One region of the Vibrio sp. R11-SG3-ISO3-SZ genome, then DNA from elsewhere that is predicted to be linked to it. Evidence: predicted binding sites of a transcription regulator. Region 1 holds the regulator's gene; each other region holds the start of a gene.

Region 1 (4,583 bases):
GAGTACTGTTGGAGAGACGATGCCTGACAAACTGTCGATTTGCGCTAGCTGGGTCCCGGCGTTGAGGTAGACGGCCGTGCCCGGCAACATACCCAGTTGACTGACCAGATAGAAGCGCGCGATGGTGATGGGCGTAAGACCCATCAAGAGGTTGATCAAAAAGAATGGGAATACCGGGATAAGGCGCAGTGAGAAGAGATAAAACGCACCATCTTTTTCGACCCCTTGATTAATTGTCGCGAGCTTATCGCCAAACTTGCTTTGTACCCACTCTTTGAGTAGAAAGCGGCTGCTTAAAAACGCCAATGTGGCACCTATAGTACTGGCAAAAGAAACGAGCAATAAACTGGTCCAAAAGCCAAACAGCGCAGCGCCAAGCAAGGTGACAACGGCCGCTCCAGGGATCGAGAAGGCGGTGATAGCGACATAGGCGAAGAAGTAACTCAGCGCGGCGAGGGCAAAGTGGGCGTCAATGATTTCAGCCAGCGCTTGCTGCTGGGCTTTGGCGTTATCAAGTGTCAGGTATTGACCAAAGTTTGCGCCTAAAAACACAATCAGAGCGAGCAAACCAATACCTAAAAGCAGTTTCTTGTTCATATGGATCCCTTTGAAAACATCATCATTGATCATTGTTAGATATGAACCAAAAAGCCAGTAAAAAATTTCGCCCTAAAGGGAAAAATACGTTGGATTCTATGACGAAGGAATGGAAACGCTAGAAAAGCATCGGCTAAAAACGTCTCAAGCCAGCGGTGTGGGCTGGCTTGAGACGGGGATTGGAATTACTGAACGCTATCGCTGACTAGCTTTGCAGCTGATTCAGGAGCTCGTCGCGTCTTGCTTGAGGGACCACAGACCAGTGCGTGCCTTTAATTGCCCCCTCAAGTGCCCACAGCAGGTCGATGCTGACGTCGGCAGAGTGTGTGGAACGAATCGCTTTATACGCTTCCACTGCGCCCGTCTGCTCCAAACGGGAGACACTGTCGATACCCGCTTTCTTGAGCATTCGCTCGGTCGCTAGACGCAAGTTCGGCAGATCTTTCAGGCGCGTTGGTTTGGCGTTGGTTTGACGCTGCTTGTCTTTGTTGGCCGCCTCTAGTGCAGTGTTTGCCATCGCAATAGTCTGAGCGACATCCTGATCCCAGTCATGGCCAAGGGCATAGTATTTGGTGACCACAGGGAAACCACGTTTTTTATACACGTATGGCTCGAGTCCCTGAGCATTAAACAGTTGGGCCAACGAGTCGTCGGCGCGTATGTGAAGTTTGTCATTTACCACGAGGGCAAACATGATGTCATCAGCGAAGATTCCGAATCCACCAAACATTGAGCGAGACTTGATCTTGCCCAATGGTTCAAACAATCGCATTGAGTCTTTTAAAATTGGTTTATCCATGCTGTTATTCTCGGTGTATTACAATACGCCACCAAATTCAGGTCCGAGAGATTAGCAAAAATATGCAGGTTTTGTGTCAGTAGGGTGTCATTCTGGCTCATAAAAGAATAATCCTACTCACGGTGTGAGCGCATAATGCGCGCGCAACGTTTAAGTCATTGTATTCTTTGCTTTTGATAAAGAATTACGAAGTGCACATTTGCCATCGGCAACCCCGCTACCAAGCAGTCATCAACGTTGATATCGTTGAGTGGCTGCAACAGGCCGGAAGCTTTGCGTCCCATCCTTTCGAAATGGTTTGCCCTGTTCGTGGCATTCGTCGAACATAATAAGCATAAATAATTTATGGGCTAAACATCACGTTTTGATGGGTTAAATGTGATCTTAGTTCATAAAATAGAGGGGTGTTACCGAGAGAATAAAGCCCAGCGGATGAGAAGTATTCTCGCTGGGCTAGTCGATGTGATGTGCTGAACTTGTTCGTTGGTCTATTTCACCGTCGCCACGGTATCGCGCTCGACGATTTCTGGGTGCATTTCAAAAATACGTTTTTCATGCTCTTTGTCTTTAATACGTTCGAGCAAAATCTCAAATGCGTTTTTACCCACACGGCGCTTCGGCTGGTGAACCGTCGTTAGCGGTGGTGAAAAGTACTCGGCTAGCTCAATGTTGTCATAACCAATGACCGACATGTCTTCTGGAATACGAATGCCTTTTTGCTGTAAACGGCTCATCAAACCGAGCGCCATCGTATCGTTGAAACAGAATACTGCGGTTGGCTTTTCGTCCATGGCGACGATTTTGTCCGCGGCAAGCACGGCGGTATCGCACTCAAAGTTACCTTCTAAGATCCAATCTTCGTTGACGCTCAAACCCGACTCGTTCATTGCGCGCTTAAAGCCTTGGATGCGCTCTTGGCAGGCCGCTTTTTCAAAATGCCCACTCAAGCAAGCAATGCGCTTGTGGCCGTGATCAATCAGGTATTTTGTTGCGAGGTAGCCGCCTTCTTCCGAGTTGTCGATGATTTTATCGGCTTGTGAGCTTTCCGGGCCCCAATCCATCACCACCTTAGGGATGTCTTTATGACGGTCAAGCATTTCGCTCAACTCTTCGGTCAAATCTGAACACATCACTAAGATGCCATCGACGCGCTTTTCCGCCAGCATGCGAATGTAGTCACGTTGTTTCTCGTAGATGCCGCCAGTGTTACACAAGATCAAGGTGTAGCCTTGACGGTAGCAGTAGCTCTCAACCCCGTCGATCACTTCCGAGAAGAAAAGGTTGGTCGATTGAGTAACCAGCATGCCTATTGTGCGTGTCGAGTTACATTTCAGGCTGCGTGCAACGGCACTTGGGGCATAGTTCAACTCTTGAACCGCTTCCATCACTTTTTCTTGCGTGGCTTCAGCGACAAAGCGTGTTTTGTTGATCACATGGGATACAGTGGTGGTCGAGACACCCGCTAAGCGAGCGACGTCTTTAATCGTGGCCATATGGTTTTGTCCTGTCGATGACTGCCTACTATTCTATGAAAAGTTAAGTCTATAAAAGTAAAGTCTATACAAAGTTTAGAGTATGTAGACAGAAAGTATCAGAAACACAAAAACCGCCCTCAAAAAGCGGTTTGTATTTATTAGTTTTATCGTTTGCGGACCGAATTGTAGTCCGCAACGTCGATTTGGGCAAATAAAAAAACCGCCTTTGGGATCTCGCCACACCTTTTGTATGGGCTTAATCGCTATCGCCTTGCAGGTAGGCTTTATCCAATTGAATGAACGCGCACAATAGCGACGACAGCGCCGCATAGAAGCCGAATGTGTCGAGGCGCTGGCAGCGCTCGGCAAACCTCTCAATCCAAGGGAGTAGATGCTGCTCAATAAAATCGGCTTGCTCTTGGTAGGCGAGATGCGTGTCGCCTGCCGTCTGCTCTGCTGCATGAGCGCCGCGCACAATCAGGTTACCTAAAAAATCCAACTCTATCGCGAGATGATCAGAAGGTTCATTGAGCCCTGAATGCACGGCCACGCCATGTTGTTGGAGCAGAGTGTCCATCTGTTTGGCGGGCTCCCCATTGAGCAGTCCGGATTCATCTAAGTAGACAGAGGCGTAAGGCAACGCGCTGTCTCGGTCGGATTTTAAAAACAGGTCGCAATAGTCGGCTGATAGTTCCAACTGAGCATCTGGCCTGTCTTGCAATCGGTTCAATGCATCGATGAGCCTGTCTGCGGCTACGTTAAGCTCAGGGGTTTGTGCAAGTCCCGTCAGAAAGGTACGTGTGTCCACCGAATGATATTGGGCCAGCTCTTGCTCTGAGAGCTCTTTGGCAAACACGCTCGAAAACCACCAGTAGAGCTCGGCGCGTTGCTCATCAAAGGCGCGCTGCTCTTTTTCGGCGGGAGATAAAGGGTCGGAAATCTGGGCGTTAGGTGTCTCTGGCATGATGGGCTCTCAACTGAATCAGATGCCGTTAAGTCTAACGGATAAAAATGAACAGCGGTCAACCTGATTATGAGAAGAAATGGTCAAATATGGCAATTTGTGAACAGGGCAGCAAAGCTTGCTTTGCATCAATGAATCGCCAACTTTTCACCTCCCAAAGAGGACAAAGATGGAGTTGTGACTAATTATGAATAGAATAAAGCCATTGAATCAGTGTTTGAATAAGTGAGTAGAGCCGATGAGCTACCACATTTTGGTTGTTGAAGATGATGAAGTGACTCGCCGTAAATTGGCGGGCTACTTTCAAACCGAAGGGTATCAGGTGAGCCAAGCTGAGAATGGCGCGCAGATGCGCGACGTACTCAGTAGCAGTCGGGTCGATTTGGTGATGCTGGATATCAATCTGCCCAGCGAAGATGGCTTGATGCTGACGCGTGAGCTGCGCAGTCAATCGGACATCGGTATTATCTTGGTGACCGGGCGTACCGACAGCATTGATAAGATTGTTGGTCTAGAAATGGGCGCGGACGATTATGTCACTAAGCCATTTGAGCTTAGGGAACTGCTCGTCAGAGTCAAGAACCTCTTGTGGCGCATCGCACTGGCTGCGGGAGCGCAAAACGCGGGCAGCGATCAGCAAGACGGCGTGGTCCGCTTTGCTGAATGGACGTTCGATATTCAGCGCCGCGCTTTGAGCCGAGGGGATGAACCGGTCAAACTGACTAAAGCAGAGTATGAGCTTTTGGTG
Region 2 (4,583 bases), on a different contig from region 1:
CGTAAATCTCATCTGGGAAGAGATCCGATTTGACGTTTTCAATAAATTCGAACGAGTTGCCCGCGCTTTGTTGGAGCTCAAGCAGGCTCTGCATCCAGCGCTGCGCTTTGACTTGCGCGGTGGTGCCGGTACGCTCGCCATTGCCTTTGTAAGACCAGTGTGCTGCGACCCCTTTGTCCGCCATCTGATCCATATCTTCGGTGCGAATTTGCACTTCGACAGGCACGCCGTGTGGGCCGACCATCGAGGTATGCAAAGACTGATAGCCGTTCGCTTTCGGCACCGCAATGTAATCTTTCATACGCCCCGGGCGAGGCTTGTAGAGCGAGTGCACTTGGCCCAGTACGCGATAGCAAGTGTCAGCGGTGTCCACCACCACACGAAACGCGTAGATGTCCATAATGGTGTGAAAGCGCTGCTCTTTGGTCTTCATCTTGTTGTAGATGGAGAAGAGGTTTTTCTCACGCCCCACCACACGCGCAGACAGGCCCACTTCTTCCAGTCGGCCTTCAATTTCGGTGTGGATGCGTTGAATCATCTCTTTACGGTTACCGCGAGCGGCCTTGACGACCTCTTTTAACACGCGATAGCGGTTGGGGTAGAGCGCTTCAAAACCGAGCTCTTCCAGTTCGGTTTTAATATTATGGATACCCAAGCGATGCGCTAAGGGTGAGTAGATTTCGAGGGTTTCGCGTGCGATGCGACGCTTTTTGTCTGGGCGCAGTGCGCCGAGCGTGCGCATGTTGTGCGTGCGGTCTGCCAGTTTGATCAAAATGACGCGGATGTCTTGCACCATCGCAAGGACCATCTTACGAAAGTTCTCAGCCTGAGCTTCCTTGCGATCACGAAACTTGAGCTTATCCAGCTTAGAGACGCCATCGACCAGTTCTGCGACGGTGTTGCCAAACTTCTCTTCTAGCTGCTCTTTGGTGACATCACAATCTTCGATGACATCGTGCAAAAGGGCGGCTTGGAGGGTTTCAATATCCAGGCGCATTTCCGCCAAGATACGAGCAACAGCAACAGGGTGGATGATGTATGGTTCCCCGCTTGAGCGGGTTTGCCCTTCATGGGCATCTTTCGCTACCACATAAGATTGACGCAGAGCCTCAATTTGAGGCTCTGTTAGGTATTCTTGGGCAACGTCTTTGAGGCTATCGAATAGATACAAATTTTAGGCCCGGCAGAGTGTGATGAAGAGGATTATCGACCGTGAGCAATGCTGCTAACAGCGGCAAGTTCAGCGGCTTCTTGCTCTTGCTGCTCTTGACGCTCACGCGCATCTAGGATCTCTTTTGTGATAAGGCTTTCTTCGATTTCGCGCAGAGCGATAACCGTTGGCTTATCGTTCTCTTCTGGCACCAGTGAATCTTTGCCGCCAGTTTGCATTTGACGAGCGCGGCGAGCCGCAATGAGAACTAGGTCGAAACGGTTGCCAACTTTTTCAACAGCGTCTTGAACAGTTACGCGTGCCATAAGGACTCCAAATAGTTAACTAAAATTTTGTATGACGAGAAATTATACAAGATCTCGTAGAGAATAGTCTAGATTCTTATTTCAACAACGCATCCAGCATGCCTTTGTACTTGAGGGCTTGCTTATCTTGCTTGAGGCGTTCGGCGCGAATGATGGCTTTAAAGTCCATCAGCGCGTTATCGAAATCATCATTGATGATCACGTAGTCGTATTCGTTGTAGTGAGAAATTTCCGATTTCGCTTCCGCCATGCGTTTTGCGATCACCGCTTCACTGTCTTGGCCGCGTGCGTTCAGGCGACGTTCCAACTCACCGTTTGACGGCGGCAGGATGAACAAGCTCTTAGCTTGTGGCATTTGCTCACGAATTTGACGCGCGCCTTGCCAGTCAATGTCGAGGAAGACGTCGATGCCTTTATCGAGGTTTTGCTCAATCCACGGGCGAGAGGTGCCGTAGTAGTTGCCAAACACTTCCGCGTATTCCAAAAACGCACCTTGTTCGATCAGCGCTTCAAACTGCTCTTTTTGCACAAAGTGGTAGTGCACGCCATCTTGCTCACCCGGGCGCATGCCACGTGTCGTGTGCGACACGGACACTTTCATTGCGTAGGTAGGGTTGGTTTCCAGCATGGCTGAAATCAAGCTCGATTTACCCGCGCCGCTGGGCGCAGAAACAATGTATAGGGTGCCTTTGGCCATAAGGTTACGTCCACCATAAGATTCGATGTATTAAAGATAGCACTGACCGCGGGCATAACGTCAGTCAAGAGCGCGATTTCTCTCAACATCGGTGGCGAAAATTCGGCCAGAAAAAGGGAGGCGAAGAGTAGCATGGATCGGGGGGAGTGACTAGGGGGGAGGTGGGTAAGGGGTGATGGGTAAGGGGGGATAGGTAATGGGTTAGGGGTAATGGGTATTAGGTTGGGGGAATGTTCTTGACATGGTCCTTTCATCCATCAAAATTTCACCACCCACCACCCACCACCCACCACCCACCACCCACCACCCACCACCCACCACCCACCACCCACCACCCACCACCCACCACCCACTTTTTCCAAACCAGTTGAAATCCGTTCCCATCTCATTACAATTCGCGCAAACGTTTGGCTTGTTGCGGGCATTGCTGCTGGCGATGGGCTATGGCCCTCTTATTTATCTACCGATAGGTTGTATTGTGAGTTCTGACACTGCACTTCCACGCTCAGCCAACGCTGGGTGGCTTGAATCCACTTTTCATATCTCTGCGCGCAAATCGACCCTAGGCACGGAGCTGTACGCTGGATTTATTACTTTTTTGGCGATGAGTTACATCTTGGCGGTTAACCCCGCGATTTTGGGTGACATCCCAGGCATGGATCGCGGCGCGATTTTTACCGCCACAGCACTGGCGGCGGCAGCGGCCACGCTGATCATGGGTGTGTTTGGTAACTACCCAGTCATGCTCGCGCCAGGCATGAGCATGAACGGCTTCTTTAAAGGCATGCTGCTGAGCGGCTCAGTGGCGCTGGTGTGGCACGAAGCGCTGCTGGGGATCTTCTTCTCTGGTGTGCTCTATCTGATTTTGTCGATGACCCATATTCGCAAGGCGATGATTGAGTCTATTCCAGAAGATCTCAAATTGGCGATCACCGTATCGCTTGGTCTGTTTATCGCCTTTTTGGGCCTGAAAAACGCCGGCATCATCGTCTCGAACCCGATCATTTTGGTCAGCATGGGCAAAATCAATGACCCGCAAGTCATCATTGCCTACATCAGTATCTTTATCGCGCTCGGCTGCATGATTCGTGACATCAAACTGGCGACCTTTATCTCGTTTGTATCGGCGATTGTGCTGACCGTTGTGGCCGACTGGATGCTAGGGACGCAAAACGCCCCCATCCCAGAGAGCCTAGTGGCTGCGCCGCCAAGCCTGTCGGGCAGCGTTGGCGCCATCTTCAATTTCTCAGGGCTGACGGCCGACAAGCTGTTTGATCTGCTGTTTATTGTGGTGATTTTCTTGATTGTCGATTTCTTTGATGGCCTCAGCACCATTGTTGGCGTCGGCCGAGATGCGGGCATCATCGACAAAGATGGCAAAGTGCCGAACGCGCGCTCGGCGCTGGTTGCGGACGCAGGCGGCACCGTGATTGGCTCTGTGCTGGGTACGACTTCAGTCACCGCATTCTCAGAATCGGGCATTGCCTCTGCGCAAGGCGCGAAAACCGGCCTGGCTGCGGTGGTGGTTGCGGGGCTCTTCTTGGTGTCGCTGTTCCTCTACCCGCTTTTTTCCATCTTCTCTGCGGCCATGGTCGCCCCGGCGATGGTGGTGGTCGGCATCTACATGATTGGTCGCCTTGGCCAAATCCGCTGGGAGCAAAAAGAGTCTCGCATCGCGGCGTTTTTCACCATCATGTTCACCGTACTGAGCTTCTCACCGGCCAACGGCATGGCGATGGGCTTTATCAGCTACGCCTTTAGCATGGTGGTAGCAGGCAAAGCCAAGCAGGTTCACCCAGTCATTTATGTGCTGTCTGGGCTGTTTATGGCGTATTTGGTGCTTTTATAATCGCGGACATATGGCTGCCATCGCCATTATTGCTATTGCAGACACAACAAGGGCGGCATCAAGGCCGCCCTTTTGACATCCCATTACCTTAGGGCAAGTGACTTAATAGTTTAGTTTATTGTCATTAACGAGTGCTAAGAGAGTGCGTTCCAAAATAAATCAAAAGGTTAGGCTGGAGGGGATAGTCTAATTTTATTTAAAGGTCAGAGCAGTGGTGGGGCTGTTGGGTGAAGTCAGAGGATGTTGGTGGAAAAATGAAAAGCCCCTATCGACTTATAAAGTAAACAGGAGCTTTGCACAGTTAGTCATCTAAAAGAGACTATTCGATGTTCTGAATTTGCTCTCTCATCTGCTCAATCAACACTTTCAACTCGACCCCGGATGCGGTGATGTCGGTGCTGATCGACTTCGAGGCGAGCGTGTTTGACTCGCGGTTGAACTCTTGCATCATAAAGTCGAGGCGTCGGCCGCAGGCGCCGCCTTTTTTGAGGATGTTGTTGGTCTCTTTGACGTGAGAGTCGAGGCGATCGAGCTCTTCTGCCACATCGGATTTTTGCGCGA
Region 3 (4,583 bases), on a different contig from region 1:
AGATCTGATTCGTGTTCTGTGTCACCTGTCGAGATCTCCTTCGTTTTACCCCAAAAATACCTGAGGTAGTGAGTTCTAACACTAGCGACACCGTCAAAAGAAAAGCCACCTTTGAGGCAAATCGTAAGAAAGGAGAAAAATTCAGACTCTTTCGTGGTTTTCACTACTTTGCCCCATGAACGCCACAGATCTGTCAGGGCTTGATAGCGACGAAAGTCCCTGCTTTTGGGAGTCGTAACCCGCGTTACTTGTTCATTGGAATCAAAATCCACCTCTGATACGTAGACACCTTGTTGCTGAGCGTGAACTCCCTCTAATGTCTCAGCTATGGTGCTTAATAGGGAGCGTGACCAAGCTACTTTGCTTTGAAGTTGCCGCTCTATTTCGTCATAGAAATTGGGATCGGTATTTCTGATATCGTCAAAGCCTGACTGTGCTTGTTGCAATGCTTTACATAGGCGCTTAATTGACGAAAGATCGGTGTCACTTGGAATTTGGATTAGTATGTTTTCACACTCTTTCACTTGATGAACATCAAGCCCGATACTCATCAACTCGTCTGTCTGTTTTTGGCTCAACCCTGCCACTGCAAACCCCGTGCAACTTGTTACTTAATAGCTCAGTTGTAGACGGTATCATTTTGTATAGATGAAGCAAGCGATCGGATAGACAAAAAGAGAGTGATGTTTCGAAAAAAGCGAAGAGTCGAAAATAGGTGGGGTTTAACAAAAGTTGATAAAAATAGATTTCAGCGGCACCACAGAGGCACCACAGAAAAACGAAAAGCCCGATAACTCATTGAATTATCGGGCTTTTTTCGGATATATGGCACGCCCTGTAGGATTCGAACCTACGACCACATCCTTAGAAGGGACGTGCTCTATCCAGCTGAGCTAAGGGCGCGCTACAGGGACAGGATTATACGAGTTCGAGGTCTTAACACAAGACCTTTTCGTATCATTATGATCTAAGTGACTAAAAAAGGGACATTGGCGGTTGAGGTGTTTAAAAATAACCCGAAGCAAACGTTTGCTTATGGATGTTCATTCAATTATTTGCGACAATGCGCCACAACTTATTCGCCATTGTGATTAAAGGAAAGTCATGACTGCTCAAAATATCGATGGAACACTGATTTCTCAAACCGTCCGTTCCGAAGTGGCGGCTCGTGTGAAAGCGCGCCTAGACGCTGGGTTACGTGCCCCTGGCTTGGCTGTGGTTCTCGTTGGTGAAGATCCGGCGTCTCAAGTGTATGTCGGCAGCAAACGCCGCGCGTGTGAAGAGGTGGGCTTTGTGTCTAAATCGTTCGACCTCCCTGCCACCGCAAGTCAAACTGAGCTGCTTGCACTGATTGACACACTGAACGCAGACGATGAGATTGATGGCATCTTGGTTCAACTTCCACTACCAGCGGGAATCGACTCTACCGCCGTACTTGAACACATTCATCCAGAGAAAGACGTCGATGGCTTCCATCCTTACAACGTGGGCCGCCTAGCGCAGCGCATTCCAAAACTGCGCTCTTGTACGCCGAAAGGCATCATCACCCTGCTTGATCGCTATAACATCGATCTTCGTGGCAAACACGCAGTGGTGGTTGGCGCGTCCAACATTGTCGGTCGACCAATGACATTGGAGCTTCTGCTTGCGGGCTGTACCACAACAACTTGCCACCGTTTTACTCAAGATCTAGAAGGTCATGTACGTCAAGCGGATCTGGTGGTCGTTGCGGTAGGTAAACCTAACTTTATTCCAGGTCACTGGATCAAAGAGGGAGCGGTCGTGGTCGATGTCGGTATCAACCGCTTGGAGTCAGGCAAGTTGGTGGGTGATGTGGAATACGATAAAGCCAAAGAGCGCGCCAGCTTTATTACGCCAGTCCCGGGTGGTGTTGGGCCAATGACGGTGGCGAGCTTGATTGAGAATACTATGCTAGCGTGTGAGCAATTTCATACCAAATAACTAGCGCCCTATCCTTCCTCAGAGCAGCGCTTCTTCTCGCGGCTCTGAGGCTGTTTTAGCCACATTAACATTACCCGACCCGGCTTCTTTGGCGAGATACATCGCTCTGTCTGCCACTTTCAAACACTGACTTAAGGTCATCGTCTCATTGTTAAATGAGATACCCGCACTGGCGCCAATCTCGACGTGAATATTGTTCAGTGATTGCAAATGGTGACCATAAAAGAGTGCGACGACTTGCTCTGCCAAATCAACCACCTCTTGCTCCGACTCATAATCGCGCACAAAAATGGCAAACTCGTCACCGCCCAAGCGGGCAATGTCGTATTTTTGCAGTCGCTCGCCCAACGCTTGCTGCGCAATGCCTTTGGTTTGCTTGGCAAAATCGTACAACACGTTGTCGCCGACATCGTGACCATAACAGTCGTTGACCGCTTTAAAGTTATCTAAGTCGAAGTAAATGATCGCGGTGTGCTTGTTTTCATCAAGGCGCGTCGCGTGAGACAACACCGACATAAAGCTTGCTCGGTTGGCCAACTGAGTGAGCGAGTCAATGTAAGCCAGTTCTTGAATGCCCTCTTGATCCATTTTCAAAATATAGTCGTCCATTTGACTTTGAAAATAGATCACGATGTGACACATACCTGACATCGCGACCAAGGTTAATACCAAGCGAAACCCTACATGGTATGGGTACGGAAACTGCGTCAAGCCAAAGGCGAAGATCAAGGAAGTCAGGACAATATTCAGTACCGAGAGCCCCACTCCAACACGAAAACTATTGATGAATATGCCGATGGCAGACAGTGGGTAGACCCACATAATGCCAGTACCTTCATACCCTCCAGTAAAAATAAGATACAAACTCAAGGAGTAGATCATAAAAGATAGCCCAGCAAGACCAAAGCGATGTTGCAGGTTAATCATTTTGATGGTGACGATGCCAACCAAGGAGTAAAAGGCCAGCGTTGTGCCCAGCTCAATATCGCCGCGATAAAAACTATAGACAGAGAAGGCCGCAAGGAAGGAGACACCTAAGACAGCGAGCACCCGAATCATCATCATCTGGCGCTGCTGTTTCATTAAGACGACTTCGGATAATTTATCCGCTACAAAGTGGTGTACGTTCATCGCGCTCCAGTCATTGCTACAAAACCAATCACTTATTTAGATAATGCTACATTATTTATTGTCAATCAAATATAGACACCGTCAAGCTAAGCGCAACTGAATGTAGGAGGATTCGTCGTTTTTGTTTACCGCATCACATCACAATTGCATCCGCAAGGTGTGAAACAGCCAGCGCAAAGTAGTAAGACCGGTTCCATTTCATTAGTACGTTATAGTTATTGTAGACCAAATAAACACGCCCATTCCCATCATCGGGTGCGATCAACCAGGCTTGGATATCTTGGTCGAGCTTAGGTAGCGGTCGGCCATCAAAACGGGTAATCCCCATTGACGCCCACTGTTGCAAATATTTGGCTTTGTCCGGCGCTCGCCCTTGAATTGACGTATCAAACCCAGCGGGAAGCGTCACTTGACGTCCCCAGGTGTAGGTATCGTCCCAACCGGATTGACTTAAATAATTGGCCGCCGAAGCAAACACATCCGCTTCTGTCGTCCAGATGTCTTTTTTACCATCACCGTTACCATCCGCAGCAAAGGCTAAAAACGAGCTCGGCATAAACTGGCACTGGCCCATCGCCCCTGCCCATGAGCCTTTAAAGTCATCAAAAGCAATATGGCCCTGCTCTAAGATCTGTAACGCGGCCATGGTTTCACTGCGAAAGAAGGCCTCACGGCGGCCGTCGTACGCCAAGGTCGCGAGTGCATCAATGACGGGGTAATTGCCGGTAAATTTTCCGAAGTTACTCTCAACGCCCCACAGCGCAACAATAAAGCGCGGCTGCACACCATATTGCTCGCCAATGCGAGTCAACTCAGTGTGGTGCTTTTGGTAAAGAGCTTTGGCTTGATCGATTTTCCATTTTGGTACGGCACGTGGAATGTACTCATCTAAGGTCAGTTTTTTCTCTGGCTGATTCTTATCGGCCGTCACGGCGCGTGGTTTATGAGTCACATTGGCAAATGCCTCATCGATGACGGGCTGAGCAATCCCCATCGCTTTGGCTTCATCTCTGAGTGTTTGGATGTAATCATCAAATGACACCTCACTCGCAGACACTGACGTTGCCAACACAGTGCCTGAAAGTGTCAATCCTAGAACAGCTGACAGTATTGTTTTCACATTGCCCTCCTTGAGCAATTTTAGCGAGTCTTTAGAACTATGAATTATTCGACTGCTGGCGAGCTTTTTTCTGCTCTTTGTATTCATCAAGCAGGTTTTTCGGTGGGGGTGGCAGTTGCAAAAAGAAGCCCTCATCTTGCATGGATTGCTTCACTTTTTCGATGTCGACTTGTGCTAACTTGCGCCCGTCGAGCTTCACCATCATCACCATTGTAGGTTTACCGAACATCTGCATCAGTGTGTCAGGAACTTGCGAAAAATCGTCCTTTTTCGGTAAGTAGAGGTACGCGCCCTCTTTTTTTGAACTCTTATAAATTGCACAAAGCATGTCTATGTTTTTATCTCATTGTCATTAAACGTCAATGTTTCG

Evidence for each region. The regulator PurR, encoded in region 1, represses purine synthesis genes. The targets are predictions, from matches to a motif close to TNANGNAAACGTTTNCNTNA.
Region 2: the regulator PurR is predicted to act here: its motif matches at 2,569-2,588, upstream of AC6R1O_RS18805 (NCS2 family permease).
Region 3: the regulator PurR is predicted to act here: its motif matches at 1,018-1,037, upstream of folD (bifunctional methylenetetrahydrofolate dehydrogenase/methenyltetrahydrofolate cyclohydrolase FolD).

Annotation. Positions count from the first base shown of each region.
Region 1 covers NZ_JCBDGX010000150.1:28,550-33,132, forward strand. The annotation lists gene AC6R1O_RS17035 (TVP38/TMEM64 family protein) at 1-597, opposite strand, end outside; gene AC6R1O_RS17040 (TfoX/Sxy family DNA transformation protein) at 803-1,396, opposite strand; cyclic di-GMP riboswitch class I at 1,601-1,709, opposite strand; gene purR (HTH-type transcriptional repressor PurR) at 1,885-2,889, opposite strand; gene torD (molecular chaperone TorD) at 3,128-3,835, opposite strand; gene torR (two-component system response regulator TorR) at 4,074-4,583, shown strand, end outside.
Region 2 covers NZ_JCBDGX010000181.1:18,913-23,495, forward strand. The annotation lists gene spoT (bifunctional GTP diphosphokinase/guanosine-3',5'-bis pyrophosphate 3'-pyrophosphohydrolase) at 1-1,171, opposite strand, end outside; gene rpoZ (DNA-directed RNA polymerase subunit omega) at 1,204-1,476, opposite strand; gene gmk (guanylate kinase) at 1,553-2,173, opposite strand; gene AC6R1O_RS18805 (NCS2 family permease) at 2,610-4,022, shown strand; gene AC6R1O_RS18810 (YicC/YloC family endoribonuclease) at 4,342-4,583, opposite strand, start outside.
Region 3 covers NZ_JCBDGX010000054.1:22,428-27,010, forward strand. The annotation lists gene AC6R1O_RS07370 (hypothetical protein) at 1-587, opposite strand, end outside; tRNA gene AC6R1O_RS07375 (tRNA-Arg) at 827-903, opposite strand; gene folD (bifunctional methylenetetrahydrofolate dehydrogenase/methenyltetrahydrofolate cyclohydrolase FolD) at 1,105-1,962, shown strand; gene AC6R1O_RS07385 (GGDEF domain-containing protein) at 1,981-3,093, opposite strand; gene AC6R1O_RS07390 (lytic murein transglycosylase) at 3,227-4,213, opposite strand; gene AC6R1O_RS07395 (YcgL domain-containing protein) at 4,251-4,541, opposite strand.